4 regions of the Streptomyces sp. NPDC089915 genome follow, and region 4 is predicted to be linked to each of the others. Evidence: riboswitches for the same ligand, from Rfam matches in the RefSeq annotation. Region 4 holds a riboswitch; each other region holds the start of a gene.

Region 1 (7,192 bases), on a different contig from region 4:
GCGGGTGGTCTGCGGTGTCCCGGCCGTCGACCAGGACCCGGCCGTAGAGGGTGCCGCCGGTGAAGTGCGGGACGAGGCCGTTGACGGCGCCGAGGAGGGTGGACTTGCCGACGCCGGTGTGGCCGACGACCAGGCAGAGTTCGCCTTCCTCGACGGTGAGGTCCACGTCGCGCAGGACCGGTTCGGCCGTGTCCTCGTACTGGACGGTGACCTGGTCGAAGTGGATCACTTGGGTTCCTCGGTGCGCTGGGCGGGGGCGGGGGCGGGGAGAGGGGCGGCGGGTCGGGCGGGTGGCGCGGGCGGTGGGGCCAGGAATCCGGCGGTCCCGGCCAGGAGGACGGCCGCGGCCGGTACCAGGGGCAGGGTCGGCCAGCTGAGCGGGTAGATGGACGGGTTGAGCTCGGCGGCGTTGAACCCGACGTTGGCGAAGAGGAGGACGGCGGAGAGGACCCCGCAGCCGGCGACGGCCCATTCGGCGAGGTGCCAGGGGTCGGGCCGGTAGCTGGTCCGGGTGATGCGGCGGCCGCCGAGGCGGAGCCCGGCGAAGCACAGCAGCGCGCCCGCGCCCATCGCGGGCAGGCCGAGCAGCTTGGGGGCGGTGGCGTCGAGGAGTCCGTACGCCCCGGCGCACAGGCCGCACATGCCGAGCAGCATCAGGGCGCCCGTGGCCCGGCGCGAGCGGCGGGTGGCGGTGCCGGCGCGGCCGTAGCCGCGCGAGTCCATGGCCGCGGCCAGGCGAAGGGAGCGCTCCAGGGCGTCTTCGAGGACGGGCACGATGATGCCGCGCAGGGCGCGCAGGCCCTTGGAGCGGCCGGCGCGGAGCCGGCGGGCGCGGTGGACGCGTTGCACGCTCTGGACGAGCTGGGGGGCGACGCTGATGGAGACGGTGACGGCGACGCCGAGTTCGTAGAGGGCGCCGGGCAGGACGCGCAGGGCGCGTTTGGGGTTGGCGAGGGTGTTGGCGGCGCCGATGCAGCACAGCATGCAGGCCAGGCGCAGGCCGTCGGTCGCCGCGGAGAGCAGGGCCTCCAGGGAGACGGGGCCGCCCAGTCGGATGCCGGCGTACCAGTCGGGGGTGGGGATGTGGGGCAGGGAGAAGAGGAAGTGGTCGCGGGGGGTGATGCCGGTGGCGAAGACCGCGCGGAACAGCACCCGGATGGTCACCACGGTGAGGGCCAGGTAGAGGTAGTACTTGAAGCCGCGGGCCCAGGGGGCCTCGGTGCGGCGCATGGTGATGACGTGGCCGAGGACCGCGAGGACGAGGAACAGCAGCAGCGGGTTGTTGGTGCGGCTGACCGCGGTGGCCAGGGCGAGGGCCCAGATCCACCAGGCGACCGGGTGCAGGGTGCGGGGCAGACGGCGGCCGCCCGCGTCCGGCGCGGGGCCGGACGCGGGCGGCTTCACCGGTGCCGCGGGGAGGGTACGGGCCATGCGGCTACTCCGTACGGCGGCGGCGCTTGGCCGCGTACACGGCCGCGCCACCGATCAGGAGGACGAGCGCCCCGGTGGCGACGGCGGGCAGGTACGAGCCCGCGTCGTGTTCGGCGTCGGCGGCGGGAGCCGCCTCCACGACCTGGGGGCCGGGAGCCGGAGCCGCTGCCGCGGGAGCGCCGGCCGGCGGGGTCGGGGCGATGCTCTCGGAGGGGCTCACCGAGGGAGAGGGGCTTCCCGGGGCCGTGGGGCTGGCCGCCGGAGGCAGCGGCGGGGGTGGCGGTGTCGTCGCCGGAGCGGCCGGGGGCGGGTTCTCGGGTTTGGGACCGGTGTTGACGTTCGGCGGGGGCGGCTTGGCGGTGCGGGTGTCCTGCGGTGCGGGCCCGCCGGTGGGCTGCGTGTTGTGGGCGCGCAGCTGGTCGGGGGTGACGGCGGGCTTGCCCTCGGTGCCCTCGACGTTCGTGGCGCCGAAGATCCACAGGTCGACGCCGCCCGGCTCGGGCTTGTAGAGCATGGCGCCGAGCTGGCTGTACTGCCAGGTGTTCTGGCCGGGGTCGGCGTGCCAGTACGACCAGTACGCGGAGGCGGGCGGGGTCAGTACGCAGTCGTCCTGCTGCGGCGTCGGGAACTGCCTGCCGCCCTGGTACCCGCTGTAGCCGATCCGGCAGATGAAGGCGGGGCCGTCGTGGCCGGTGCCGGTGGTGGCCCAGCCGCCCTGGTTGAGGAGCTCGTAGCCCGTGGTGGGGGTGGTGCCGCAGGCACGGTAGACGGGGCCGCCCCAGTGGCTGAAGTCCACGGCCAGGACCACGCCGGACGAGGTGGTGCACTGGCCCATCGGCTGCGGCGCGGCCCCGGCCGGGGCCGCGGTGGCGGCGAAGGCCGCCACCGTCAGCCCCAGCGCGGCGGCCGTGCGTGCCAGTGCCCGCACGATGCGCTCGCGGCTCATGCCCGGCTCCCCGGGGTCGTGCGGCGGCGCTTGGTGGCGCGGGTGAGACCCCAGCCGCCCAGGGTCAGGGCCAGAGCCGCGGCGGCGAGGCCGCCGACCCGGGTTCCGGTGGAGGCGAGAGGGCCGCCACCGGCCGACCCGGACCCGGAGCCGCCCGCGGAGCCCGTGCCGCCGCCGTTCTCGCCCGGCGTCACGATGACGGGCGAGCCGTTGCCGCCGGACGTACCGCCCGAGGTGCCCCCGGACGTGCTGGGGACCGGCTCGGGGGTCGTACCGGTCAGGTCGCGGGCCAGGGTGCCGAAGGAGATCCCGGTGGCACCGCCGACGGCCTGGGTGGAGGCGCGCAGGTCGGAGCCGGCCTGGGCGTCCTTGGCGACGTTGAAGCCGCCGTCGGCGTTCTGCTGGCTGGCCAGGAACTTCCGTGCCTTGGCGATCTGGGCGCCGTACCTGGGCGCGTCCAGGGAGAGCCCCTGGACGGCGAGGGCCGCGGAGTTGACGGAGTTACCGGAGGCGCCGGGGAAGCCGCCGTCCTCCTTCTGCTGGGCCGCGAGCCAGGCGAGCGCCTTGTCGACCGCCGCCCGGGATCCGGCGTCGGGGAGCAGGCCCACGGTCATGGCGGCCATGGCGGTGGAGTCCACCTCGGGGCCGCTGGGCTCGCCGATCAGGCTGACCCAGGCACCCGAGGGGGTCTGGAGGCTCTTGAGGTAGGCGGCGGGCTCGGCCGCGGCGGCCTTCTCGCCGGCGCGCAGCTGGGCCATGACACCGAGGGACTGCTTGAAGACGGAGGTGGCGTATGCGTAGTTGCCCTTGGCCGCGCACTCCTGCGGGGTCGAGGTCTTCGCCTGGCAGACGATCTTGCCGAGCGCGGCGATCAGGTCCTGGCCGCCGAAACTCCGGGGGTCGCGGCCGACGGTCTCGGCGAGCACGGCCGCCTTGCCGATGGAGCCCCCGTTCGCGTACTTCGTGCCGACGAGGGTCCACTCGTGGATCCCGCGCTTCTGGCCGTCCCTGCCGCCCTTGTCCATGAAGTCGACGATGCGGCGCAGGGCGGCGTTGTCCTCGCCGGTGGCGGCGAGGGAGTACGCGCCGTCGATGGTCAGGCCGTAGTCGGCGAAGCCGCTGCCGGGCCGGCTCTCGTAGAAACGGCCCTGCACCAGCCGGGACGGGGCGGTCAGGTACGCGACGCCCTTCTTCGTGTCGGGCCCCTCACCGGCCGGCGGCGTGGTCGGGGGGTCGGTCGGGGCCGGCGGTGCGGCCGGCTTGGCGGTCAGGGCGGCGAGATCGCTGCCGGCGCCCGCGATCGAGGCCGTCGCCGTGGGGTACAGGCGGGATTCGGTGTCGTCCTCGGCGAAGCCGAATCCGCCGGTCGGGAGCTGGCGCTTGGAGAGCCAGGAGACGCCGGCGTCCGCGAAGGCCTCGTCACCGAGGGCGCGCAGCGCCTGCGCGGCCCAGCCGGTGGCGGCCGGGTTGCCGGTCGTCTCGTAGTACACGGAGGGCCATGCCCCGGTCGCCAGCTGGGACCTCTTGAGGTGGTTGCGGGCCTTCTGGAGCACCGTTTCGTGGCCGCCGGCCCGTTCCAGGGCCAGGGCGATCAGGCCGGTGGCACCGGCCTCGCTCTCGCACCCCGGGCTGCCGGGCCGGATGAGGACACTGGTGAATCCACCGTCCTCGCACTGGAGGAGGGTCAGCCGGGCCACGGAGCCGGCCGGGGGCGTCATACCGGCGTTGACCAGGGCGAGGACGGCCATGGCCTGCCCGTCGGCCTGCCCGGTCGTGCGGAAGTCGCCCTTAGTGAAGCAGCCTTCGACCGTCTCGCCGTCGCCGATGTCGCGGGGGCAGGCGTACTTCACCAGGTCGCCGAGCAGGTCGTGGCCGCCGAACGCGCGGGGGTCCTTGCCGGTGGCCTCGGCGACGAGGGCGAGGCGGGCAGCGGCGGTGGCGTCGGGGATGCGGTCCTTCCCGGCCGGGTAGGCGTACGCGTCGGTCTGCGCGGGCGTGGCGAGGAAGTCGGCGATCTTCTTCGCAGCCGGGCTCTTGCGGTCGGCCGCCGCGAGGGCGAACACCGCTTCGGTGGTGAGGAAGTGGTTGGGGGTGGTGGAGCCCTCGTCGACGACGCGTTCCCCGTCCGTCAGCGTCCCGGTGACCCAGCGGGTGGCCGCGGGCACGTCGACCCGGCCGGCCGGGACCTTGGGCGGTGCCGTCGGAACGGTGGGGTCGGGGGTGGTGAAGCCACGGACGTCGTCCGGAGTGAAGGACGGCTTGCCCTTCGTGCCGGCGACGTCGGTGCCGCCGTAGACCCAGGCCTCCACATCACCGGGCTTCGGGTGCCGGGCCATGGCCCCCTGCTGGCTGTAGGACCACTTCCGCTGGCCGGGCGAGGCGGTCCAGTACGACCAGTAGGCGGTCGCCTGCGGAGTGAGGACGCAGGGTTCCCTCTCGGGCGTGGGGTACTGCGTGCCGGTGCCCTTGCCGATGCGGCAGATGAAGGCGGGGCCGTCGTGGACGGTGCCCTCCATGGTGAACCCGGCGGTCCGCAGCAGCTCGTAGCCGGTGGTGGGGGTGGTGTCGCAGCCCTTCTCCAGCTTGCCGCCGAACGGGCCGAAGTCCACGGCGACGAGGGCGCCGGTGGTGGCCGTGCACCGCTCGACCGGGTCGGCCGACGCGGGCACGGCCCCGCCCACGAAGGTCACGCCCGCGGCGAAGGTCAGCAGCGCCGCCGCTGTGAGCGACAACAGCCCCTTGTGCCGCATGCGTTGCTCTGCTTGCTGTGCGGTCCCCACCACGGCCCCTCGTGTCGGCCGGGCGGACCTGTGCGTGGCAAAAGGACTCCCGCGGCCGGCATGGCGGCAGGGAAGGCCGTTTCGAACCACGCCGTAGTCCGCGACGGCGTTTCTCGCTGCAAAAAACCTGGCTCCAGGCATTCCGACTCGCCCGGGCGGTGCCGGGCCTACGGTTGCGGGTCAGCGCCGGATTTCGACCGGCTTCCCCTGGAGCTGAGTGCTTATCAGTCGGAGTGGAACACGCGGATAAAGACACCGTCAAGGTGGTCTGCGTCTCACGCGGAACGGGCTCCCGGCCCCTCGATCGGGGCCGCTCACGGTGGCTGGCGGACCGTTGATCACTCGGGTAGCGTCCTGGGCTGCCACATGGGGGAACCCGGTGCGAATCCGGGGCTGACGCGCAGCGGTGTGGAACGGCAGGGGGCCGTTCCGAGCCCGAATGCCCGTGCGGCATGGCACATCACAAGCCGTACCACGCGTTCGGACGGCCGCCACCGAGCTCCGGGCCGTCCGCCCGCACGAGCTCCGGTCAGGTCGGCGTCCCTCATTCCAGGAGCAGGCCATGTCCCGTCCCCGTACCGCCCGCCGCCTCACGCTCGCGGTGCCCGCCGCGCTCGGCGCCCTCGCCCTCACCACGCTGCCGGCCTTCGCCACCTCCTCGCCCGCACAGATCGCCACGTCCAAGACGAACGGTGTGACCTATCTCAAGTCCCTCCAGGCCGCGGACGGTTCGTACGCCGGGGCCGGACTGTCCAACGAATGGGCGTTCACCGCCTTCGCGGCCACCGGCACGGCGGTCGTCGACGTCCACCCCGGCGGCGACACCACGAAGAACGCGCGCACCGTCTACCGCAACCTGCTCTCGACGGCGGGCTGGCCGCAGGCCTCCCCGGTCGTGACGGACTACGAGCGAGGCACCCTCAACGCCTACGCCGCCGGCATCGACCCGGCCCGCGTCTCCGCCTCCCGCAACCTCATCGCGAACGTCTACTCCTACTGGCAGACCGCCGAGACCGGCTACTTCGGTCCGTCCGGGAACTTCAACGGCACGGTCTTCGCGGCCCTTTCGCTGGGCGGGGCCAAGACCCAGGCCGGCGGTGCGCGCGTGCCGCAGGCGCTGACCGACGCGATGGTCACCCGCATCCGGGCCAACCAGCACGTCGACGGCGGCTGGACCTACAACAAGGCCGAGGGCAACCCGACCGTCCTCAACTCCGCGGGCGACGTGGACATGACCGGCGCGGCCATGGCGGCCCTGTGCGTCTCCGGCGTCGCGAACACCGACACCGACGTCGTCGAGGCGAAGAACTTCCTGAAGAGCAAGCTCGTTTCCGGAAGCGGCGCCTTCAACTCCCTCTACGGAGTCAACACCAGCTCGAACGGCTGGGGCGTGGCCGGCCTCAACGCCTGCGGATTCAACCCGCAGACCGGTGACTTCCTCACCGGCAGCGGCAAGACGCCGATCGACTTCCTCATCGCCAACCAGTACAACCCGGCGGGCGGCTTCAAGTACAAGCCCTCCGACACCAGCGCCAGCGCGTACGCCTCCATCGACGCCCTGCGCGCGGTCGCCGGCGGAGGCTTCACCACCGCCCCGCCCGTCCCCGTCACCCCCGGCGCCCCGCAGTGGGTCGCCCAGTCCACCTTCACCGCCGGCACGGCCACGAAACTGGCACTGACCGTCGACGACGGCGCCGGCGGCCTCAAGGTCTGCTCGGTGGCCTTCACCCCGACCGGGACGACCACCACCCTCGGCGACGTGCTGGCCGCCGCGACAGGCGGCGCCACCCCGTCCGGTTGCGTCACGAGCGTGACCCCCTCGTCGGGGACCGGCACGATCACCGACGTCAACGGCAAGGCCAACAGCGGCTCGAACACCTGGAAGGTCAGCGTCGACGGCTCGGCCTTCGCCGGGGCCCTGCGCGAGAAGGTCATCAGCGTGGGCGACACCATCGCACTGCGGTGGGGTGCCTGACCTGCTCACACCGGCGCGGGGTACGGGCCTTGGGCCCGTACCCCGCCGAAGGGCCTGGCA
Region 2 (7,192 bases), on a different contig from region 4:
GCCGGCCCATGGACCACCTGCCGATGATGCTCATGCCCTCCATCCCGACCATGGTGTGGGGCGGCCAGATCCGGATGATGGCCCGCGCCCTCGGCGTCGAACTCGACGAGATCCGCGAGACCTCCGACCGGCGCGCCCTCGACACCACCGTCACCACCCCCACCATGGGCGAGTTCGAGGCCGGCACCCAGGGCGCCATCCGCTTCGAGGTCCAGGGCATCGTCGCGGGCGAGCCCCGCATCGTCATCGAACACGTCACCCGCATCCACGCCTCCTGCGCCCCCGACTGGCCCTCCCCGCCCGACGGCGGCGCCGGCGCCCACCGGGTCGTCATCGAGGGCCGGCCCCGCATCGAGGTCACCGTCGAGGCCACCGACGAGGGCGAGAACCGCTCGGCGGGCGGCAACGCCACCGCCGTCGGACGGCTGGTCGGCGCCATCGACTGGCTGGTGGAGGCGGAACCCGGGCTCTACGACGCCCTCGACGTCCCGCTGCGCCCCGCAGTCGGCAAACTCGGAAGGAAACAGCCATGAGGATCGACGTCCCCGACGGCCAGCACCCCATCGAGTACGTGTGGGGCGACCTGGTCCCCGGCATCGGCATGGCCGCCGCCAACTTCTCCCTGTCGGTGTACGCCCACACCACCCTGGGCCTGCGCGAGTTCGAGGCGGCCCGGCTGCGCATCGCGCAGATCAACGGATGCGTCTTCTGCCTCGACTGGCGCACCGACCGGGACGGGGAGAAGGTCGAGGAGGGCTTCGCCGACGCGGTGGCCGAGTGGCGCACCACCGGGGAGTTCGACGACCGCACCCGGCTGGCCGCCGAATACGCCGAACGCTACGCCCTGGACCACCACAACCTCGACGAGGAGTTCTGGGAGCGGATGACCGCGCACTACAGCCAGGTGGAGATCGTGGAGCTCAGCATGAGCATCGGCTCCTGGCTCGCCTTCGGCCGGCTCAACCACGTCCTGGGCCTCGACAGCGTCTGTGTGCTGCCGGGGAGCTGAACGGTGCCGGGGCCGGCCGGGGCGCGCGCTGCGCCCGGCCGGCCCCGGTGACCGTCCCCCGTCACAGATCCGTGGCGATGATCTTCTCTATGTTCCGCTCGGCGAGGGCCGTGATCGTCACGAACGGGTTGACGCTGGTGTTGCCGGGGATCAGCGCCCCGTCGATGACGTACAGGCCCGGGTGGCCGTGCAGGCGCCCGTAGTTGTCGGTGGCCTTGCCCAGGACCGCCCCGCCGAGGGGGTGGTACGTGAGGTGGTCGCCCCAGACCTTGTTGGTGCCGAAGAGGTCGCTGCGGTAGATCGTCCCCTCCTTCGCGTTGATCTTGTCGAAGATGGTCTTCGCCATGTCGATCGACGGCTGCTTCCAGGCGGTCTGCCAGTTCAGCTCGACCTTGCCCGTCGCCGCGTTCCAGCTGAACTCGGCCCGGTTGGGGTTCTTGGTGATGGAGAGGTAGAACGAGGCGTACGTCTCGATGCCGGTCGGCAGCGGGGCCACCTCGGCGAAGGCGCCGCCCGCGTCCCAGTTGTCGATGCCCCCGCAGGGGATGGACGCCTGAACCTTCCCGGTCGGGTCCCACATGTGGTTCGCCCGGCCGCACATGACGTTGCCGTTGTCGCCCCAGCCCTTGCCGATCTCGTCGTTGAGCAGCGGCAGCGCGCCGGTCGCCTTCAGCCGGACCAGGAGCTTGCTGGTGCCGACGCTGCCGGCGGCGAAGAACACCCGGTCGGCGGTGACGGACTTGACGGTGACCACGTCACCCGAGGTGTTCAGCTCCTCCATGGCGACCGTGTAGCCGCCACCGTCCGAGGGGGAGACGGTGGTGACCCGGTGCAGCGGGGAGACGGCCACCTTGCCGGTCGCCCGGGCGGCGGCCAGGTAGGTCTTCTGGAGGGACTTCTTGCCGGCGTTGTTGCCGTAGAGGATCTCGCCGTCCACGGCGGACTTGGGGACGGTGCCGGCCACCTCCTGCTTCATGTAGTCCCAGTCGTAGACGTCCGGTACGAACACGAAGGGGAAGCCGGAGCGCTGGGCGTGCTTGCGGCCGACGCGGGCGAACTGGTAGCAGTCCACCGTCTCGAACCAGTTCGGGTCGATGAGCCCGACCCCGAGCCCGGCGTTGGCGCGGGGGTAGTAGGTGGAGTACATCTCCTCCGCGTCCACGGTGGGCAGGATCGCGGCGAAGTTCTGCCGCTTGGGGGTCACCGCCATACCGCCGTTGACCAGCGAGCCGCCGCCGACGCCGCGGCCCTGGTAGACGATGATCCCGCCCATCTCCTCGGCATCGAGGATGCCCGTGTACTTCGGGACGTCCTTGTCGATGGGGAAGCCGAGGAAGTTGCTCAGCGGCGCCTTCGTGCGGGTGCGCAGCCAGAAGGAGCGGTAGTCGGGCTTGGTGGTGTTGGCGAAGATCTTGCCGTCGGTGCCCGGGGTGTCCCAGGCCATGCCCATCTCGATCATGTGCACGTCGACCCCGGCCTGGGCGAGCCGCAGCGCGGCGACGGAGCCGCCGTAGCCGGTGCCGATGACGAGGGCGGGGACGTGGGTCCCGGACGCGATGGGGGCGTTCGTGACGGCGGTGGCGGGATTCGCGCGGGCCGGCGTGGTGTTGACGGCGAGGGCCATGGCCCCCAGAAGAGAACTGGTTCCAGCAATGAATCCACGTCGGGAGACACCCTTGGTCACCTTGCTGTGCAGGCCTTTGTCGCTCATGTGGCGTTCCTCACTCTCGACGGAGTGGGAACAAGTTCTACTGGCGGGTGCCTGCTAAGTCACTAGATACGTCGAGGTAATTTCCGGCTGGTTCCGGCAGGGGGCGCGGCGGGGGTCACGTCAGCGGTCGCGGCAGGGGCGCGGCTCGGGTCAGGGCAGGCTCCAGTGGGCGACGTCGTCGCCGAGCCCGCCGTCGAGGGCGAACTGCACCGCCGCCGGGCGGGCTTCGGACGGCAGCCTGAAGGTGACGTAGCCGGTGGCCGACCCGCCCGGGGCCAGGGTGACGGCGTCGGGGAGGGCCTGGCCCGCGTCCGTGGCGCCGCTCAGGCCGGTGAAGCGCCGGCCGGTCGTGTCCAGGAGGTGGGCGGCCGGGGCGGGGGAGTCCTCGTACGGCACCGTCCCGGTGTTGCGCAGGCGCAGTTCCACGGCGACCAGCCGGTCGGCCCCGGGCGCCGGCGCGGGCCCCGCCGGGTCGACGACCCGGGTCAGGGTGACGTCGAGCCGCTCGCCCGGGCGGTCGCCGTCGAGGGAGACGGTCTCGCCGGAGCCGCCGGTGCCCGCACCGAGCAGCAGCGCCGCCAGGAGGGGCGCCAGGAGGAGGCGGGCGGCCCTGGCCGGGCGCCCGGGACCGCTATGGCCCGGGTGGCTGCCGTGACGCATGAGCGACCTCCTCCGCACCTCCCCTCGCCGCCCACGATCCTCCGTACCGGCCGCTCCCGCCACCGGCGGCGGGGGCGGTTCGGGAGCCCTTGGTCCCCTCTGTGGGGCAAACACGGCATCTGGCAGACTTGGCCGGGTTGTCCCGGGCGGTGCAGGACAGGAAACCGGTGTGAATCCGGTGCGGTCCCGCCACTGTGACCGGCGACCCCCTCCGCGGGGTCCCGGGAGTCAGACACTGACGCACCGCCTCTTCACGTCGACCGGGGACGAGGATCCCCCGGAGAGGCCTCACCATGCCGCGTTTCCGCGCCGCCCCGCGCCCGCTCACCGCGCTCGCGCTCCTGCTGTCCCTGACCGCGTGCGGCGGTCCGCCCGGGGAGGAACGGCCCGCCCCCGGCGCCCGGTCCGCGCCCGGGTTCCCGTACACCGTGACCAACTGCGGGGTCAGCAGCACCTATCAGGCCCCGCCCGAGCGCGCCGTCACCATGAACCAGCACGCCACCGAGATCATGCTGGCCCTCGGCCTCCAGGACCGGATGGCCGGCACCGCCTACCTCGACGACGCGGTGCTGCCCGCCTACCGGAGCGCCTACGAGGGCGTCAAGGTGCTGGCGAAGGAGTACCCGTCGAAGGAGGTGCTCCTCGCGGCCGACCCGGACTTCGTGTACGGCGGCTACTCCAGCGCCTTCGACAAGAACCAGGGCCGCGACCGCGAGGGGCTGGCCCGGGCCGGGATCGGCTCCCGGCTCAGCGTCGAGTACTGCACCCCGGGCCGCGTCGGGCTGGCCCAGCTGAAGACCGAGATCACCGAGGTCGCCCGGACCTTCGGCGTGCCCGAGCGCGGCACGGCCCTCATCGAGGACGAGCAGCGCCGGATCGACGCCGTCACCGCGCGGGTCGGCAACCGGCCCCGCCCGTCCGTCTTCGTCTACGACTCGGGAGAGTCCTCCGCCTTCACCTCCGGGGGCAACGGCATCGGCAACGAGATCGTCTCCCTGGCCGGGGGGACGAACGTCTTCGCCGACCTCCAGGACACCTTCGGCGACGTGCCGTGGGAGAAGGTCATCGAGCGGCGGCCCGAGACCATCCTCATCTACGACTACGGCGGCACCCCCGTGGAGGCGAAGAAGCAGCGCCTGTTGAACGATCCGGCGCTGGCGGAGGTTCCCGCCGTGAAGAACCGCCGGTTCGTCGTGCTGCCGCTGTCCTCGGCCGTCCTCGGCGTGCGCGTGGCCGACGCGGTCGAGTCCCTCGGCCGCCAGCTCCACCCCGACGCCGCGTGACCGGGCGCCGCCGCACCGCGGCCGTCCTGGTGCTCCTCGCGGCCGCGCTGGCCGGCGCGATGGTGGCGGGGCTGGCCCTGGGACCCGTACGCATCGCCCCAGGCCGGGTGTTCGACCTCCTGCTGGCCGGGCCCGGCGGCCGGGGCGGGGCCTTCGCCTCCATCGTGTGGGAGGTGCGGATGCCGCGCGTGCTGCTCGGGGCCGTGGTCGGCGCCGGGCTCGCGGTCTCCGGCGCCGTGCTCCAGGCCCTGGTCCGCAACGCCCTCGCCGACCCCTTCCTGCTGGGTGCCTCCTCGGGCGCGTCGGCGGGGGCGGTGCTGGTCATCGTGCTCGGGGTGGGCGCCGGGACCGCCTTCGGACTCCCGCTGGCCGCGTTCGCCGGCTCCCTCGCCGCGCTCGTCGCCGTCTACGCCCTGGCCCGGCGCGGCGGCACCATGACCACCGGGCGGCTGATCCTGGCCGGGGTCGCCGTGCAGTACGTCCTGTCGGCGCTGACCAGCCTGGTCCTCGTGCTGTCCGCGCGCCCCGACCAGCTCCGCTCCGTGCTCTTCTGGACGCTGGGCGGCCTGGGCGGGGCCCGCTGGGACGAACTCGCCCTGCCGGCCGTCGCGCTGCTCGCCGGGACCGCCCTGCTCGTCGCCCTCGCGCGCCCCCTGGACCTGCTGCTCGCGGGGGAGGAGGGGGCCCGCACCCTCGGTCTGGACACCGGCCGCTTCCGGGCCGCCGTGTTCGTCCTCACCTCCCTGGTGATCGGGGTGCTGGTGGCCTACAGCGGGGCGATCGGCTTCGTCGGCCTGATGGTTCCGCACGCCGCCCGCATGGTGGTGGGCGCCGGGCACCGGGCGCTGCTGCCCGTCTGCGCGCTGGCCGGGGCGGTCTTCCTGAGCCTGGCCGACCTGCTGGCCCGGACGGCGGCGGCGCCGGAGGAGATACCCGTCGGCGTGGTCACCGCGCTGGCCGGCGGGCCGTTCTTCCTGTGGATGCTGCGCAGGTCCACCCGGAGCGAGGGAGTGGCCGGATGACGGGGCGTCCGGTGGAACTCTCGGTCGAGGGCCTGCGTTACGAGGTGGAGGGGCGGCTGCTGCTGGACGGGATCGGCCTCACCGCCCGGCCCGGCGAGACGGTCGGGGTCGTCGGGCCCAACGGCAGCGGCAAGACCACGCTGCTGCGCTGCGTCTACGGCACCCTGCGGCCCACCGCGGGCCGGGTGCTGCTCGACGGGGCCGACGCCTCGGCGCTGGGCGTGAAGGAGCGCGCCCGGCGGGTGGCGGTGGTCCCGCAGGACGCGGCGGGCACCTTCGGGCTGACGGTCCGCGAGGTCGTGTCCATGGGGCGGAGCCCGCACAAGCGGTTCTGGGAGCAGGACGGCCCGGAGGACCGGCGGCGCGTCGCGCGGGCGCTGGAGACGGTCGGGGTGTCCGAGCTGGCCGGGCGCCGCTTCGACGGCCTGTCGGGCGGGGAGCGGCAGCGCGCGCTCGTCGCCCGCGCCCTCGTCCAGGAACCGGGGCTGCTCGCCCTGGACGAGCCCACGAACCACCTCGACATCCGCTACCAGCTGGAGGTCCTGGGTCTGGTCCGGCGGCTGCCCGTGACCGGCCTGCTCGTCCTGCACGACCTCAACCTCGCCGCGTCCTTCTGCGACCGGCTGTACGTGCTGGCGGACGGCCGGGTCGTGGCCCAGGGCCCGCCCGGCGAGGTGCTGACGGAGGAGCTGCTGGCGGAGGTCTACGGGGTCGCCACCCGGATCGCCGTCCATCCGGCGACGGGCGCTCCGAGCATCGTCTACCTCCCGCAGCGGCCGGCCGGTCCTTCCGCCTGTCCCGCGGGTCTCACGCCTCCGGCCGGGCCAGCCGGCTGAGCAGGGGCATCGCCTCGTCGAGGGGGACGGCGCGGAAGAAGCGCGCGTCGGCCTCCTCGACGGCCGCCACGGCCCGGGGCGCCAGCTCGGCCCCGGCGGCGGTGACGCGCAGGCGCTTCGCGCGGGTGTCGGCCGGGTCGACCTCGCGCTCGACGAGTCCCTTCCGCTCCAGGGCGCGCAGCACCTGGGAGGTCATCTTGACGTCGGTGCCGGCCTGGCGGGCCAGGGCGAGCTGGTTGGGGTGCTCGCCCTGGCCGTTGAGCCACCACGCGCAGGCGAGGAGCACGAACTGGACGTGGGTCAGATCCAGCGGGGTGAGCGCCGCGGAGACCTCCCGCTGCCAGCGCAGGGTGGCGTGCCAGAGCAGGAACCCGGGGCTCTCGCCGGGGCTGAGGGCCATCAGCGCGCCGCCGACTTGGCCAGCGCGGCCATGGTCTCGGGCCAGTCGGCGGTGATGCCCGGGCCCATCGCGGGGCCGGCCTCGTCGGCGCCGGGGCCGGAGATCTCCATCCGGTAGGTGACGCGGACGGTGCCGTCGCCGGCGGGGTCGATCCGGTGGACCGTGCGCAGCAGCAGGCCGCCGAACCGGGCCTCGTCGACGAAGAGCTCGTCGGGGACGGCCTCGGCGACGACCAGGGGCACGGGGTCCTCGCCGGGCGGGGTCATCGTGA
Region 3 (7,192 bases), on a different contig from region 4:
GCCGTCTCCAGCCGCTCGATCTTCTCGACCGAGTCCATCCACTTGAAGCAGAACTGCGCCTTCTCGCGGATCGACGGGATCTCCTCGACCGCGTCGAAGGCGGCCGCGCGGTCGTCCGGGTCGGGCAGGTAGGTGTCGAGCAGCGTCAGGTAGAACTGGACGTGCACGGCCTCCTCGAACAGCTGGCGCGACAGGTACAGGCGCGCCTCCGGGGAGTTGATGTGCTTGTACAGCGTCAGGACCAGGTTGTTCGAGACGATCGAGTCGCCCGTCGCGAAGAACGCGACCAGACGGCCGATCATGTGCTGCTCGGCCGGCGTCAGCTTCGCCAGGTCCGCGACGTCGGAGTGGAGGTCGACCTCCTCCACCGTCCAGGTGTTCTTGATCGCGTCCCGGTAGCGCTCGTAGAAGTCCGGGTAGCGCATCGGGCGGAGCGTGAGCTCGAAGCCCGGGTCGAGGAGGTTCTTCTTCTCGGTGGAGCTCATTACTGGCAGGCCTCGCAGGACTCGGGGTTCTCAAGGGAGCAGGCCAGCGCCTCGGCGTCCATGGCCTGCGGCAGCTGGGTGGGGGCGGCGGCGGGAGCCGGGACGGCCGCGCCGGAGGCCGCGCGGGCGATCTTCGTCGCCGGGCGCGAGCGCAGGTAGTACGTGGTCTTCAGGCCCTGCTTCCAGGCGTACGCGTACATCGAGCTGAGCTTGCCGATGGTGGGCGTCTCCAGGAACAGGTTCAGCGACTGGCTCTGGTCCAGGTACGGCGTACGGGCCGCCGCCATGTCGATCAGGCCGCGCTGCGGGATCTCCCAGGCCGTGCGGTACAGCTCGCGGACCTCCTCGGGGATCCAGCCGAAGCCCTGGACGGAGCCGGAGGACTCGCGCAGCGCCTCGCGGGTCTGCGCGTCCCACACGCCCAGCTTCTTGAGGTCCTCCACCAGGTAGCCGTTGACCTGGAGGAACTCACCGCTGAGGGTCTCGCGCTTGAAGAGGTTGGAGACCTGCGGCTCGATGCACTCGTACACGCCCGCGATGGAGGCGATCGTCGCCGTCGGGGCGATGGCGAGGAGCAGGGAGTTGCGCATGCCGGACTCGGCGACCCGGGCGCGCAGGGCGTCCCAGCGCTCGGGCCAGTGGCGCTCGGTGTCGTAGTGGTCCGGGTGCAGGACGCCCTGGGCGGTACGGGTCTCGGCCCAGGCCGGGAGCGGGCCGGAGCGCTCGGCGAGGTCGCAGGAGGCCTCGTACGCGGCGAGCATGATCCGCTCGGCGATCTTCGTGGACAGCGCCTTGGCCGCGGCGGAGTCGAAGGGCAGGCGCAGCTTGAAGAAGACGTCCTGGAGGCCCATCGCGCCCAGGCCCACCGGACGCCACTTGGCGTTCGAGCGGCCGGCCTGCTCGGTCGGGTAGAAGTTGATGTCCACGACGCGGTCGAGGAAGGTCACGGCCGTGCGGACGGTCTCGTCCAGGCGCTCCCAGTCCATGTCCCCGTCGGCGACGAACGCGCCGAGGTTGACGGAGCCGAGGTTGCAGACGGCCGTCTCGCCGTCGTTGGTGACCTCGATGATCTCGGTGCAGAGGTTGGAGGAGTGGACCACCGTGCCCGGGAGCGCGGTCTGGTTCGCCGTCCGGTTGGAGGCGTCCTTGAAGGTCATCCAGCCCTGGCCGGTCTGTGCGAGGGTGCGCATCATGCGGCCGTACAGGTCGCGGGCCGGCATCGTCTTCTTGGCGAGCCCGGAGGCCTCGGCCTTGACGTAGGCGGCGTCGAACTCGTCGCCGTACAGGTCGACCAGCTCGGGGACGTCGGACGGGGAGAACAGCGACCACTCGGCGTCGGCGTTCACGCGGCGCATGAACTCGTCCGGGATCCAGTGGGCGAGGTTCAGGTTGTGGGTGCGGCGCTGGTCCTCGCCGGTGTTGTCGCGGAGCTCCAGGAACTCCTCGATGTCCGCGTGCCAGGTCTCCAGGTAGACGGCGGCGGCGCCCTTGCGGCGGCCGCCCTGGTTCACGGCGGCGACGGAGGCGTCGAGGGTCTTCAGGAACGGCACGATGCCGTTGGAGTGCCCGTTGGTGCCGCGGATCAGCGAACCGCGGGCGCGGATGCGGGAGTACGACAGGCCGATGCCGCCGGCGTGCTTGGAGAGGCGGGCGACCTGGTGGTAGCGGTCGTAGATGGAGTCCAGCTCGTCCAGCGGGGAGTCGAGGAGGTAGCAGGAGGACATCTGCGGGTGCCGCGTACCCGAGTTGAACAAGGTGGGGGAGGACGGCAGGTAGTCGAGGCGGCTCATCAGCCGGTGCAGCGAGGCCACCTCCTCGACGGCGCGGACGCTCTCGTCCTCTGCCAGGCCGCAGGCCACGCGCAGCATGAAGTACTGCGGGGTCTCGATCACCTGGCGGGTGATCGGGTGGCGCAGCAGGTAGCGGCTGTGCAGGGTGCGCAGGCCGAAGAAGCCGAAGCGGTCGTCCGCGCCCTCGGCGAGCGCGTGCTCGACCAGGGCGTTCAGCCGGGCGGCGTGGGCGGCGACGAACTCGGCGGTGCGGTCGGCGATCAGGCCCTCGCGGTGGCCGACGGCGACGGACTCGGCGAAGGAGGACGAGCCCTGGCCGGCGGCCTCGTCGGCGACGGCCAGCGTCAGCAGGCGGGCGGCGAGCCGGGAGTAGGCCGGGTCCTCGGAGATCAGGCCGGCCGCGGCCTCGGTGGCGAGCCCGCGCAGCTCGGCCTCGTCGGCGGCGGCGCTGCGGCCGCGCAGGGCGGCGGCGGCGATCCGGCCGGGGTCGGTGTCGGGGAGGTCGGCCGTGAGCTCGGTGAGGGTCCGCAGCAGCGCGGCCCCGGGACCTTCTGCTTCGGGGTGGTCGGACTCGGCGCGCGGTGCGGCGGGCGCGATGGTCACGGGGGAGCTCTCCCTCACTCGGCCCGGTCATCGGCGGAGCGGGGCGCGAGCGGGCGCATGCGGGCGCGCGCAGAAGCGCGTTCGGCACCGCATGGCGTCCACCGGCCCAACCGCGAGGCCCGGACGAATCGACACCCCGGCTCGGTCGATCCGGGGGCACTGCCGGCAGGTCTTCGGACTCGCGGATACGCCCGTGGGCGTACGTCACACCGTTGCGGGACAGTTCCGGATTCCCACCGGATTCCCCTGCGGCGGCAGCAGCCATGAGCATACATGTGGGGGCGACCTGATGCGGTAGCCCCCACATGTTGTGTCGGGCGCATGCGGAGCGTGTCGTCACAGCTCCAGTCGGTACGTGAGCAGGGGCAGTTCCGGGACGGGCGACCAGTCCCGTTCGGGCGTACGGGTGAACCCGAGCCGCCCGTAGATCCGCTGGGCCCCGCGCATGGCCGGCTGGGTGGACAGCACCAGCGCGGTGACCCCCTCCAGGGCCCGGGCCCGTTCCACGCAGGCCCGTACGAGGGCCTCCCCGACCCCCTGGCCGCGGGCCTCGGCGGCCACCGCGAGCATCCGGAACTCGGCGTCGTGCGGGCCGGCGATGTCCGCGAGCCGGCTCCCGGGTGCGGCGAAGGTCACCCCGCCGAGGAGCACCCCCTCGCGCACGGCGACGAGCACCTCCCCGTCCCCGGCCCGGCCGGCGACGTCGCGGAGCACGTTCAGGTAGCGGTCGCCGTCGCCCGATTCGAGCAGCCCGTCCCCGGTGTAGGCCAGCCCGGTGATCTCCCCGAGCCGCCCGTACTCGTCTTCCCTTGCCGTCCTGATCTCGAAGTCCATGCCCCCGAGTGTGCGCCACGGCCCCGGCATGCCGAAGGCCCCGCCGTCCCGGTGGGGGACGACGGGGCCCTCGGTGACCCTCGGTGGCCGTTCAGCAGCAGCGGAAGCCCTCGCGGGGGTCCGCCTCTCGGGCGTCGGTGCGGGCCCGTTCGAACGCGCGGCGGGTCAGGACCTCGGCCGCGGGGTCGTGGGAGCGGGCGTGGGCGACGTAGCGGTCGTACGCGGCCTCGCCGGAGAACTCCCGTACGTAGTACCGCGCCTTCGCCAGCGCCCCGCGGACACCGCTCACGCGACGGGGTCCTTCACCCGGCCGCCGCCCCCGTCGAGGCCGGCCGCGGCGAGCTCGGCCTTCTCCTCGGCGGTGGCGATCAGGCCCGCCGGGGCGATGATCTTCGACTCGGACCACGGGACCTCGGAGAGGCGGACCGAGTCCGGGGCGGAGGCGGCCTTGAAGCAGATCCGCGCGGCGTCCACCAGGACGATGATGATCAGGACGGCGAAGAGGGCCGAGAGGACCCCGTCGACCGTGGCGTTGGTGACCACGGTGTGCATCTCGTCCATGTTCTTGGCGGGCGGCAGCACCTTCCCGGCGTCGATGCCGGTCTGGTACTTGTCGCGCTGCGCGAAGAAGCCGATCTTCACGTCGTCGGAGAAGACCTTCTGGTAGCTCGCGGTGAGGGTGACGGCCACGTCCCAGGCCAGCGGGACGCCGGTGACCCAGGCCCACTTGAGGCGGCCGGACTTCACCAGCAGCGTGGTGCAGACCGCCAGGGCGACGGCGGCGAGCAGCTGGTTCGCGATCCCGAACAGCGGGAAGAGCTGGTTGATGCCGCCCAGCGGGTCCTTGACGCCGACCCACAGGAAGTAGCCCCAGCCGCCGACGACGACCGCGCTGGCCACCCACACGCCCGGCTTCCAGCTGATGTCCTTGAAGGACTTGTGCACGTTGCCCAGGGTGTCCTGGAGCATGAACCGGCCGACGCGGGTGCCCGCGTCCACCGTCGTCAGGATGAACAGGGCCTCGAACATGATGGCGAAGTGGTACCAGAACGCCTTCATCCCGGCCCCGCCGAACACGGAGGAGAAGATCTCCGACATCCCGAGCGCGAACGTGGGCGCGCCGCCCGTGCGGGAGAGCAGGCTGGTCTCCTCCACGTCCTTGGCGGCCTGCGCCAGCGCCTCGGGGGAGATCGCGAAGCCGAGGTGGCCGACGGCCGCCGAAGCGCTCTGGACGGTGGTGCCGATGACCCCGGCGGGGGCGTTGACGCCGAAGAACAGGCCGGGCTCGATGATGCAGGCGGCGATCACGGCCATGACGGCGACGAAGGACTCGGTGAGCATCGCGCCGTAGCCGATGACCCGGATCTGGGTCTCCTTCTGGATCATCTTCGGGGTGGTGCCCGAGGCGACCAGCGAGTGGAAGCCGGACAGGGCCCCGCAGGCGATGGTGATGAAGACGAAGGGGAACATCGAGCCGGCGAAGACCGGGCCGTCGCCGCGCGTGGCGAAGTCGGTGACCGAGGGCATCTTCAGCGTCGGCATCGCGATGACCACGCCGACCGCCATCAGCGCGATCGTGCCGACCTTCATGAAGGTGGACAGGTAGTCGCGCGGGGCGAGCAGCAGCCACACCGGGAGGACGGAGGCGAAGAAGCCGTACCCGATCATCCAGAGGACGAGGGTCTCCTTGTCCAGGGTGAAGAAGTCGGCCCAGGAGGACTCGGCGACCCAGCCGCCCGCCACGATGGCGAGCAGCAGCAGCGCGACGCCGACGACGGAGACCTCGGTGACCCGGCCCGGGCGCAGGTAGCGCAGGTAGACGCCCATGAAGAGGGCGATCGGGATGGTCATGCCGATGGAGAAGACGCCCCAGGGGGAGTGCCCCAGCGCGTTGACGATGACCAGGCCGAGCACCGCCAGCAGGATGATCATGATGGTGAACACGGCGAGCAGGGCGGCGGCCCCGCCGACGGGCCCGATCTCGTCCCGGGCCATCTGGCCGAGCGAACGGCCGTCGCGCCGGGTGGAGAAGAACAGGGTCACCATGTCCTGGACGGCGCCGGCGAAGATGACGCCCGCGACGATCCAGATGGTGCCCGGCAGGTAGCCCATCTGCGCGGCGAGGACCGGGCCGACGAGCGGTCCGGCGCCGGCGACGGCGGCGAAGTGGTGGCCGAAGAGCACGCGCCGGTCGGTGGGGTGGAAGTCGACACCGTTGTCGAGGCGTTCGGCGGGGGTGGCCCGGGTCTTGTCCAGCTTCAGCACGCGGTTCGCGATGAACCGCGCGTAGAAGCGGTAGCCGATGGCGTACGAGCCCAGCGCGGCGGCGAGCAGCCAGGCCGCGGAGATCTCCTCACCGCGGGAGAGCGCGAGCACGCCCCAGCCGACCGCCCCGATGAGGGCCACGAGCACCCACACGGCGATCGACTGCGGGGTGGCTCTCGCCGCCGGTGTCCGCTGCGTCCCTGTTGCTCCCGGTTCCGACATGATCCTCGTCCCCTCGTTGATCATCTGCGTAAGCGCACGGAATCTACGGGGGGTTACCGGTGGACGTAAGCCCCCGTCCGTATAGCGGTACGAGCGTCCACCGGGGTTCGAAGGGTCGTCAACCGTTGATCACACAGCAGGTCGCTGGAGACGGGCAACGAACTTATAACGGTCGCCGCGATATACCGATCGCACCCATTCGACCGGTTCGCCGTCGGCGTCCAGCGAGTGCCGCGAGAGCATCAGCATGGGCAGGCCCACGTCGGTGCCGAGCAGCCCGGCCTCGCGCGGGGTGGCGAGCGAGGTCTCGATGGTCTCCTCCGCCTCCGCGAGCCGGACGTCGTACACCTCGGCGAGGGCGGTGTATAGGGAGGTGTACTTGGCCAGCGAACGGCGCAGCGCGGGGAAGCGCTTGGCCGACAGGTGCGTGGTCTCGATGGCCATCGGCTCGCCGCTGGCCAGGCGCAGCCGCTCGATGCGCAGGACCCGTCCGCCGGTGGCGATCTTGAGCAGCCCGGCGAGGGTGTCGTCGGCGGTCACGTAGCCGATGTCGAGGAGCTGGGAGGTCGGCTCCAGGCCCTGGGCGCGCATGTCCTCGGTGTAGGAGGAGAGTTGCAGCGGCTGGGAGACCTTGGGCTTGGCGACGAAGGTGCCCTTGCCCTGGATGCGCTCCAGCCGGCCCTCGACCACCAGCTCCTGGAGGGCCTGGCGGACGGTGGTCCGGGAGGTGTCGAACTCGGCCGCGAGCGTCCGCTCCGGCGGTACCGGAGTGCCGGGGGGTAGCGTTTCGGTCATGTCGAGCAAGTGCCGCTTGAGTCGGTAGTACTTGGGCACACGTGCGGTTCGAGTGGCCGGCCCGCCCTCCGGCTCCGTGGTCGCCCCTTCGGTGGACATCGCCGCCCGCCTTCCCGACTCCAGTTTCGCTGCCGTCACCGGCTCCTCCGATATGTGCGGTCACATGGTGACACGGGCGGGAGGGCAGGCCTCCTCCCT
Region 4 (7,192 bases):
CGTCCAGGATCAGCACCCGGGGCGCCATCGCCACCGCCCCCGCGATCGCCGCCCGCTTGCGCTGCCCGTACGACAGCAGGTGCGTCGGGCGGTCGCGCAGCGCCGTGATGTCGAGTGCGGCCAGCGCGGAGTCCACCCGCTCCCGGACCTCCGCCTCCGGGAGCCCCAGGTTCATCGGGCCGAAGGAGACGTCCTGCTCCACCGAGGCGGCGAAGAGCTGGTCGTCGGGGTCCTGCACCACCAGCTGCACGGTGGTCCGCAGCCGGGTCAGCCCCCGCCGGTCGTACGCGACCTCGGTCCCCTCCAGCCTCAGCGCCCCCGATGCGGGCCGCAGGCCCCCGCTCAGCAGCCGCATCAGCGTGGTCTTGCCGCTGCCGTTGCGGCCCAGCAGCACCAGCGCCCGCCCCTCGGCGATGGCGAAGTCCACCCCCGACAGCACGGCCGGCCCGTCCTCGTACGCGTACCCCGCGCCGACCAGCTCCACCAACGGGGTCACAGCCCCAGCTCCTTCAGTACGAGGGTTCCCGCGACCAGGCCGGCCGGCAGGGCGACGGCGGCCGCCAGGAACCGCCGGGACAGCTTCGCCGGCGGGACCAGGACCCGCAGCGCGCCGTCGTAACCGCGCCCCGCGAGCCCCTCCTGGAGCCGGGCGGCGCGGTCGAAGGCCCGGACGAACGAGGTCGCCGCGAGCCCCGCCACCGAGCGCCACGCGGCCGCCCGCCCGGACTGCCCGAGCCGGGCCGCCTGGGCCCGGCGGACCTGCGCCAGGGAGTCCAGCAGCAGGAAGCCGATCCGGTACATGACCAGGGCCACGTCCACCACGGGCGCCGGCACCCCGGCCCTTACCAGCCGGGGCAGCACGTCCGAGACGGGCGTGGTGAAGGCGAACAGCAGCACCCCCAGCGAGGCGGCCGAGGTGCGCAGCAGCAGGTCCAGCGCGTGCCGGGGCCCGTCCGGGGCCGGCGCGAGGAAACCGTCCGGGCCGCCCACCGACACCAGCAGGGGCAGCGCCCCCGTGACGCAGAACCCCAGCGGGACCCGGAAGGCCCGCCACAACTGCCGCCCGGACACCCCGGCGGGCCCCAGCAGCACGGCCAGGGTGGCCGCGGCCACCAGCGGTCCGCCGGGCCACGGCGGCAGGCACACCGCGGTGAGGGTCAGCCCGAACCCCAGGACGGCCTTCTCCAGCGGATGGCGGCCGCGCCAGCGGCTGGAGTGCGCCGCCACGTCGATGGGCAGCACCGGCTACGGCTCCCGCGCGGGCTCGGCGGGTGCCTGCGCCTGCGCGAGGGCCTGCGCCGCACCCTGGCGGCGGCCCTTGCGGACCCCGAAGTAGTACGCGAGGACGCCCGCGCCCAGGGCCGCCTGGAGGGCGAACAGCGCCGACTCGATCTCGCCCGACGGGGGCTCGTACAGCGGGGAGAACCAGGGCTTGTAGTCCGGCTTCAGCTCGGTGATGGCCGACTCCGCCTGGGCGTCGGCGCCCGCGAAGGGCTCCTCCTTGCCCTCGCCGAGCCCCAGCGCGAGCGGGAGCACGGCCAGCGCCGCCACCAGGAGCAGCAGCAGGGTGTTGATCTTGGCGTTCCTGGTCATCGGGCCGTCGCCTCCTCGGTCCGCGGCGTACCGGTCAGCTTGGCGATCCCCAGCCGGACCAGGTCCGACTTGCTCGACTGCATCAGCAGCCGCATCACGAGCACCGTCAGCAGCCCCTCGCTGACGGCGAGCGGGATCTGGGTGAGCGCGAAGATGCCGGCGAACTTCTCCAGGGAGCCGAGGAAGCCGCTGGCCGGGTCGGGGAAGGCCAGCGCCAGCTGGACCGAGGTCACGCAGTAGGTGACCAGGTCGGCGAAGAAGGCCCCGAAGAACACGGTGACCATCAGCGGGGCGCCGGACCGGCGCAGCAGCCGGTAGACCGCGTACCCGGCCCAGGGCCCGGCGATGGCCATCGAGAAGACGTTGGCGCCCAGGGTGGTGAGCCCGCCGTGCGCCAGCAGCAGGGCCTGGAACAGCAGGGTGATGGTGCCGAGCACCGCCATGATGGGCGGCCGGAACAGGATGGCGCCGAGTCCGGTCCCGGTGGGGTGCGAGCAACTGCCCGTGACCGAGGGGATCTTCAGGGCGGACAGGACGAAAGTGAACGCTCCGGACGCCCCCAGGAGCAGCGTGCTCTCCGGGTGGGACTTCACCTCGCGGGTCAGGGCGCGGACCCCGTGGACGACGAACGGGGCGGACGCGGCGCCCCAGGCGGCCGCGTGCAGCGGGGGCAGGAACCCCTCGGCTATGTGCATGAGTCGGGAGACCTCTCCAGCACCTCGTGGATGGACGTAAGCGCCCCGGCCGGTCTCCTGGCTGACGGGTACTGCCGCCCCGGCTCCGCCTTCCCGGGTCCGTACGGTCTCCCGTGCGGTCCCAGTGGCTCCCGCGAGGGGTGGAGCTGGACTTCCCGATCACAGTGGCGAGGGCCGCACCGGTTTCACACCGGTTTCCCGAACACCAAGGCCCGCTGACCCTAGTCGCCCGCACGGACCGGTATCAACCCGGACCGATCCGGCCGATCGGACGGCCGAATTCCGTTTGCCCCCCGGACGGGCCCCGAGCGCTGGCGGGGGCGGCGGCCGGCCCGCAGGGTGGGGGTGTGGCCGACTACGACTACTCCGACCTGTCCGCAGTCTTCGTCAACTGCACCCTCAAACGCTCTCCCGAGACCAGCAACACCGAGGGGCTGATCTCCAAGAGCCGCGCCGTCATGGAGTCGGCCGGGGCCCGCACCGAGCTGATCCGCGCCGTCGACCACGACATCGCGACCGGCGTCTGGCCGGACATGACCGACCACGGCTGGGAGAGCGACCAGTGGCCGGTGCTCTACAGCCGGATCATGGACGCCGACATCCTCGTCCTGTGCGGCCCGATCTGGCTCGGCGACAACAGCTCCGTCATGAAGAAGGTCGTCGAGCGGCTGTACTCCTGCTCCTCGCTGCTGAACGACGCGGGCCAGTACGCCTACTACGGGCGCGTCGGCGGGGCGCTGATCACCGGGAACGAGGACGGCGTCAAACACTGCGCCATGAACCTCCTCTACAGCCTCCAGCACCTGGGCTACGCGATCCCGCCGCAGGCCGACGCGGGCTGGATCGGGGAGGCCGGGCCCGGGCCCTCGTACCTGGACCCGGGCTCCGGCGGCCCCGAGAACGACTTCACCAACCGCAATACGGCGTTCATGTCCTGGAACCTGATGCACCTCGCGGCGCTCCTCAAGCGCGCCGGCGGCTTCCCCGCCCACGGCAACCAGCGGTCCCTGTGGGACGCCGGCTGCCGTTTCGACTTCCCGAACCCGGAACACCGCTGAGGGCGGCCCGGTGTCAGCAGGTGTTCGGGTGGGCGACGTCCACCACGAGCCGCTCGGGCGCGTGCAGGACGGAGGTGCTGTAGACGGGCTGGGTGTCGAAGGCGGCTCCGAAGGTCACGTACCCCTCGTAGTCGCCGGTCAGGGCGAGGCCCTTGAGCTTGCTGAGGCCGATCTGCTGGAGCCGGGGCCCCCGGTAGACGTTGTTGCCCGCGTCGTCGTGGCCGGCGGCGGGGTGCAGGCGGATCTCCAGGAAGTACTTCCCCGGCAGCGGGACGGGCTTGCCCGACCCGTCGTAGACCAGCTGGGAGACGGGAGTGACGGTGAAGGGCGGAACGGAGCCCTGGAGGTCGACGACGATCCGGTCGTACGTGCAGTGACCGCCCCAGCGGGCGTTGACGACGAGCGGGGTCGTGGAGCGGACGGCGGCCGGTGCGGCTGCCGAGGCCGGTGCGGCGAGCGCGAGCCCTGCGGTCAGCAGGGCGCCCGTGGCCAGGGCCACGATCCGGCGGCGGTGCGGGTGGTGACGCATGGCGTCCCCCCGATCCTCTGAGACGGGAACCGACTGTCACCCGGTAGGACACCCGAGGGGCCCCCGCGGTTGCGCGGGGGGCCCGGCCCGGCCTCAGAAGGTCAGCAGGGCGCTCAGCTCGGCGTCCAGGTCGTAGTGCCGGTCCTCCTGCCCGCGCGGGACCAGCTCGGTCATCCGCCGGCACAGCTCGCGCACGTCCTTGGCCCGCGCGGAGACCACGCAGCCGCGCTCGCCGTTGCTGAGGGCCAGCAGGACGCGCGGCTCGGTGCCCGTCCAGCGCGGCCACACCTGTATGTCGCCCTCTCCGGTGGGGCAGGTCTGCCCGTCGATCAGCAGCTCCCGCGAGAAGACCCAGCGGGCGATCCGCGTCCCGCCGCCCCGGAACTCCACGGCGACCTCGTAGGGCCGGTCCGTGCGGTAGACGAAGGCGCCCTCCAGGGGGACCGGCAGCGGCGCGGCCTCCAGCCGCAGCGGCAGGACACGGTGTTCGGTGATGGCCATGGCGGCCGCCTCTCTTCGCGGGCTAGCAGCGCCCCCCGCAGCACGCTAGTGCACCGGCCGCCCGCCGCCGGGGGCCGAAGGTCCCGACCCGGGCGGGCCGTGGGACCCCTCTTCGCCCACGCGCGGAGGGGCCCGGCGCACCCGCGCCGGGCCCCTCGTCACGCTGCGCCGATCAGGTCAGCACTCGATGACGTTGACCGCGAGACCGCCGCGCGCGGTCTCCTTGTACTTGACCTTCATGTCGGCCCCGGTCTCCTTCATGGTCTTGATGACCTTGTCCAGGGAGACCTTGTGGCTGCCGTCGCCGCGCATCGCCATCCGCGCCGCCGTGACGGCCTTGACGGCCGCCATGCCGTTGCGCTCGATGCACGGGATCTGCACCAGGCCGCCGACGGGGTCGCAGGTCAGGCCCAGGTTGTGCTCCATGCCGATCTCGGCCGCGTTCTCCACCTGCTCCGGGGAGCCGCCCAGCACCTCGGCCAGGGCGCCCGCCGCCATCGAGCAGGCGGAGCCGACCTCGCCCTGGCAGCCGACCTCGGCGCCCGAGATGGAGGCGTTCTCCTTGAAGAGCATGCCGATGGCGCCGGCGGCCAGCAGGAAGCGCACCACGCCGTCCTCGTCCGCGCCGGGCACGAAGTTCACGTAGTAGTGCAGGACGGCCGGCAGGACGCCCGCGGCACCGTTGGTGGGCGCGGTGACGACGCGGCCGCCGGCCGCGTTCTCCTCGTTCACGGCCATCGCGTAGATCGTCGTCCACTCGCTGCGGTGCAGCAGCGGGTCGCCCTCGGTGCGCAGCTGGCGCGCCGTGGAGGCGGCCCGGCGCTTGACGCGCAGCCCGCCCGGGAGGATGCCCTCGCGGGACATGCCGCGCGAGACGCAGGACTGCATGACGCGCCAGATCTCCAGGAGGCCCTCGCGGATCTCCTCCTCCGTGCGCCAGGCCTTCTCGTTCTCCATCATCAGGGAGGAGATCGACAGGCCGGTCTCGTTCGCGAGGCGGAGCATCTCGTCGCCGGAGCGGAAGGGGTACTTCAGGACGGTGTCGTCCAGCTTGATCCGGTCCTGGCCGACCGCGTCCTCGTCCACGACGAAGCCGCCGCCGACCGAGTAGTAGGTCTTCTCCAGCAGCGGGGCGCCCGAGGCGTCGTACGCGAAGAGGGTCATGCCGTTCGCGTGGTAGGGCAGCGAGCGGCGGCGGTGCAGGATCAGCTGGTTCGGCTCGTCGAAGTCGATCTCGTGGACGTCCCCTATCTCCGTGCCCAGCAGCCGCAGCTTCCCGGTCTTGCGGATGCGCTCGACCTCGTCGTCCGCGGTCTCCACGTCGACGGTGCGCGGGGAGTGGCCCTCCAGGCCCAGCAGGACCGCCTTGGGCGTGCCGTGGCCGTGGCCGGTGGCGCCGAGGGAGCCGAAGAGCTCCGCCCGGACGGAGGCGGTCTGGGCGAGGACGCCGTCCTTCTTCAGGCGGGACACGAACATGCGCGCCGCGCGCATCGGGCCGACCGTGTGGGAGGAGGAGGGGCCGATACCGATGGAGAAGAGGTCGAAGACGGAGATGGCCACTGGCGGACTCCCTTGTCGGCTCGTGGGGTGGAGAGAGGGCAGGGGTGTGGTGGAGCGGGGTGGTGCGCGGGGGATCTGCGGATTTTGTCCGGCAGACGAGCGTAACGCGTGGAGATGAACGTTTCTGCTCGCGGAAGGGTCCGGTGGACGTGAGTCAGCTCGCGTTCCGGTGCCCGGCGGGGGAGGGGGCCGGGGGAGAAGACAGAAAGGGGCCCGGCCCTGTGCGGAACAAGGCCGGGCCCCTCCTGGCCCGTGACTACAGCGACGGGTAGAGCGGGAACTTCGCGGCGAGCGCGGAGACGCGCGCCTTGAGGTCGTCCGCGTCGAACGCCGGCTTCAGGGCCTGCGCGATGATCTCGGCGACCTCGCGGAAGTCCTCGGCGCCGAAGCCGCGGGTGGCGAGCGCCGGCGTACCGATGCGCAGACCCGAGGTGACCATCGGCGGGCGGGGGTCGTTCGGGATCGCGTTCCGGTTGACCGTGATGCCGATCTCGTGGAGCCGGTCCTCGGCCTGCTGGCCGTCCAGCTCGGAGTTGCGCAGGTCGACCAGGACCAGGTGCACGTCGGTGCCGCCGGAGAGGACGGAGACGCCCACCTCGGTGACGTCCGGCTGGACCAGGCGCTCGGCGATGATCTTCGCGCCCTCCAGGGTGCGCTCCTGGCGCTCCTTGAACTCGGGCGAGGCCGCGACCTTGAAGGAGACCGCCTTGGCCGCGATCACGTGCTCCAGCGGACCGCCCTGCTGGCCCGGGAAGACCGCGGAGTTGATCTTCTTGGCCAGCTCCTGCGTCGACAGGATGACACCGCCGCGCGGACCGCCGAGGGTCTTGTGCGTGGTGGTGGTGACCACGTGGGCGTGCGGCACCGGGTTCGGGTGCAGGCCCGCGGCGACCAGGCCCGCGAAGTGGGCCATGTCGACCATCAGGTACGCGCCGACCTCGTCCGCGATCCGGCGGAAGGCGGCGAAGTCCAGCTGGCGCGGGTAGGCGGACCAGCCGGCGACGATCAGCTGCGGCTTGGACTCCTTGGCGAGGCGCTCGACCTCGGCCATGTCGACCTGGCCGGACTCGTCGACGTGGTACGGGACCACGTTGTAGAGCTTGCCGGAGAAGTTGATCTTCATGCCGTGGGTCAGGTGACCGCCGTGGGCCAGGTTCAGGCCCATGATCGTGTCGCCCGGCTTCAGCAGCGCGAACATCGCGGCGGCGTTGGCCTGCGCACCGGAGTGCGGCTGGACGTTCGCGGCCTCGGCGCCG

What was found. Region 4 has a riboswitch for cobalamin ahead of AB0O29_RS06125 (energy-coupling factor ABC transporter permease). Riboswitches for the same ligand answer to the same signal wherever they lie in the genome.
Region 1: linked by a shared signal. The riboswitch ahead of AB0O29_RS08025 (hypothetical protein) and the one ahead of AB0O29_RS06125 (energy-coupling factor ABC transporter permease) in region 4 are both predicted to bind cobalamin.
Region 2: linked by a shared signal. The riboswitch ahead of AB0O29_RS22815 (ABC transporter substrate-binding protein) and the one ahead of AB0O29_RS06125 (energy-coupling factor ABC transporter permease) in region 4 are both predicted to bind cobalamin.
Region 3: linked by a shared signal. The riboswitch ahead of AB0O29_RS06655 (ribonucleoside-diphosphate reductase subunit alpha) and the one ahead of AB0O29_RS06125 (energy-coupling factor ABC transporter permease) in region 4 are both predicted to bind cobalamin.

The regions. Positions count from the first base shown of each region.
Region 1 is NZ_JBFBGN010000017.1:3,373-10,564, forward strand. It holds gene AB0O29_RS08005 (ATP-binding cassette domain-containing protein) at 1-229, opposite strand, end outside; gene AB0O29_RS08010 (energy-coupling factor transporter transmembrane component T) at 226-1,431, opposite strand; gene AB0O29_RS08015 (hypothetical protein) at 1,436-2,377, opposite strand; gene AB0O29_RS08020 (prenyltransferase/squalene oxidase repeat-containing protein) at 2,374-5,157, opposite strand; cobalamin riboswitch at 5,272-5,413, opposite strand; cobalamin riboswitch at 5,485-5,623, shown strand; gene AB0O29_RS08025 (hypothetical protein) at 5,720-7,132, shown strand.
Region 2 is NZ_JBFBGN010000080.1:18,593-25,784, reverse strand. It holds gene AB0O29_RS22835 (dihydrodipicolinate reductase) at 1-533, shown strand, start outside; gene AB0O29_RS22830 (carboxymuconolactone decarboxylase family protein) at 530-1,009, shown strand; gene AB0O29_RS22825 (GMC oxidoreductase) at 1,071-2,720, opposite strand; gene AB0O29_RS22820 (hypothetical protein) at 2,871-3,380, opposite strand; cobalamin riboswitch at 3,499-3,638, shown strand; gene AB0O29_RS22815 (ABC transporter substrate-binding protein) at 3,674-4,663, shown strand; gene AB0O29_RS22810 (iron ABC transporter permease) at 4,723-5,685, shown strand; gene AB0O29_RS22805 (ABC transporter ATP-binding protein) at 5,682-6,521, shown strand; gene AB0O29_RS22800 (MarR family winged helix-turn-helix transcriptional regulator) at 6,493-6,921, opposite strand; gene AB0O29_RS22795 (SRPBCC family protein) at 6,921-7,192, opposite strand, start outside.
Region 3 is NZ_JBFBGN010000013.1:45,831-53,022, reverse strand. It holds gene AB0O29_RS06660 (ribonucleotide-diphosphate reductase subunit beta) at 1-485, opposite strand, end outside; gene AB0O29_RS06655 (ribonucleoside-diphosphate reductase subunit alpha) at 485-2,878, opposite strand; cobalamin riboswitch at 3,025-3,159, opposite strand; gene AB0O29_RS06650 (GNAT family N-acetyltransferase) at 3,215-3,712, opposite strand; gene AB0O29_RS06645 (YbdD/YjiX family protein) at 3,804-4,001, opposite strand; gene AB0O29_RS06640 (carbon starvation CstA family protein) at 3,998-6,199, opposite strand; gene AB0O29_RS06635 (GntR family transcriptional regulator) at 6,329-7,093, opposite strand.
Region 4 is NZ_JBFBGN010000012.1:25,960-33,151, forward strand. It holds gene AB0O29_RS06110 (ATP-binding cassette domain-containing protein) at 1-496, opposite strand, end outside; gene cbiQ (cobalt ECF transporter T component CbiQ) at 493-1,242, opposite strand; gene AB0O29_RS06120 (energy-coupling factor ABC transporter substrate-binding protein) at 1,246-1,593, opposite strand; gene AB0O29_RS06125 (energy-coupling factor ABC transporter permease) at 1,590-2,288, opposite strand; cobalamin riboswitch at 2,318-2,513, opposite strand; gene AB0O29_RS06130 (flavodoxin family protein) at 2,636-3,346, shown strand; gene AB0O29_RS06135 (hypothetical protein) at 3,360-3,875, opposite strand; gene AB0O29_RS06140 (SsgA family sporulation/cell division regulator) at 3,969-4,376, opposite strand; gene AB0O29_RS06145 (L-serine ammonia-lyase) at 4,554-5,936, opposite strand; gene glyA (serine hydroxymethyltransferase) at 6,193-7,192, opposite strand, start outside.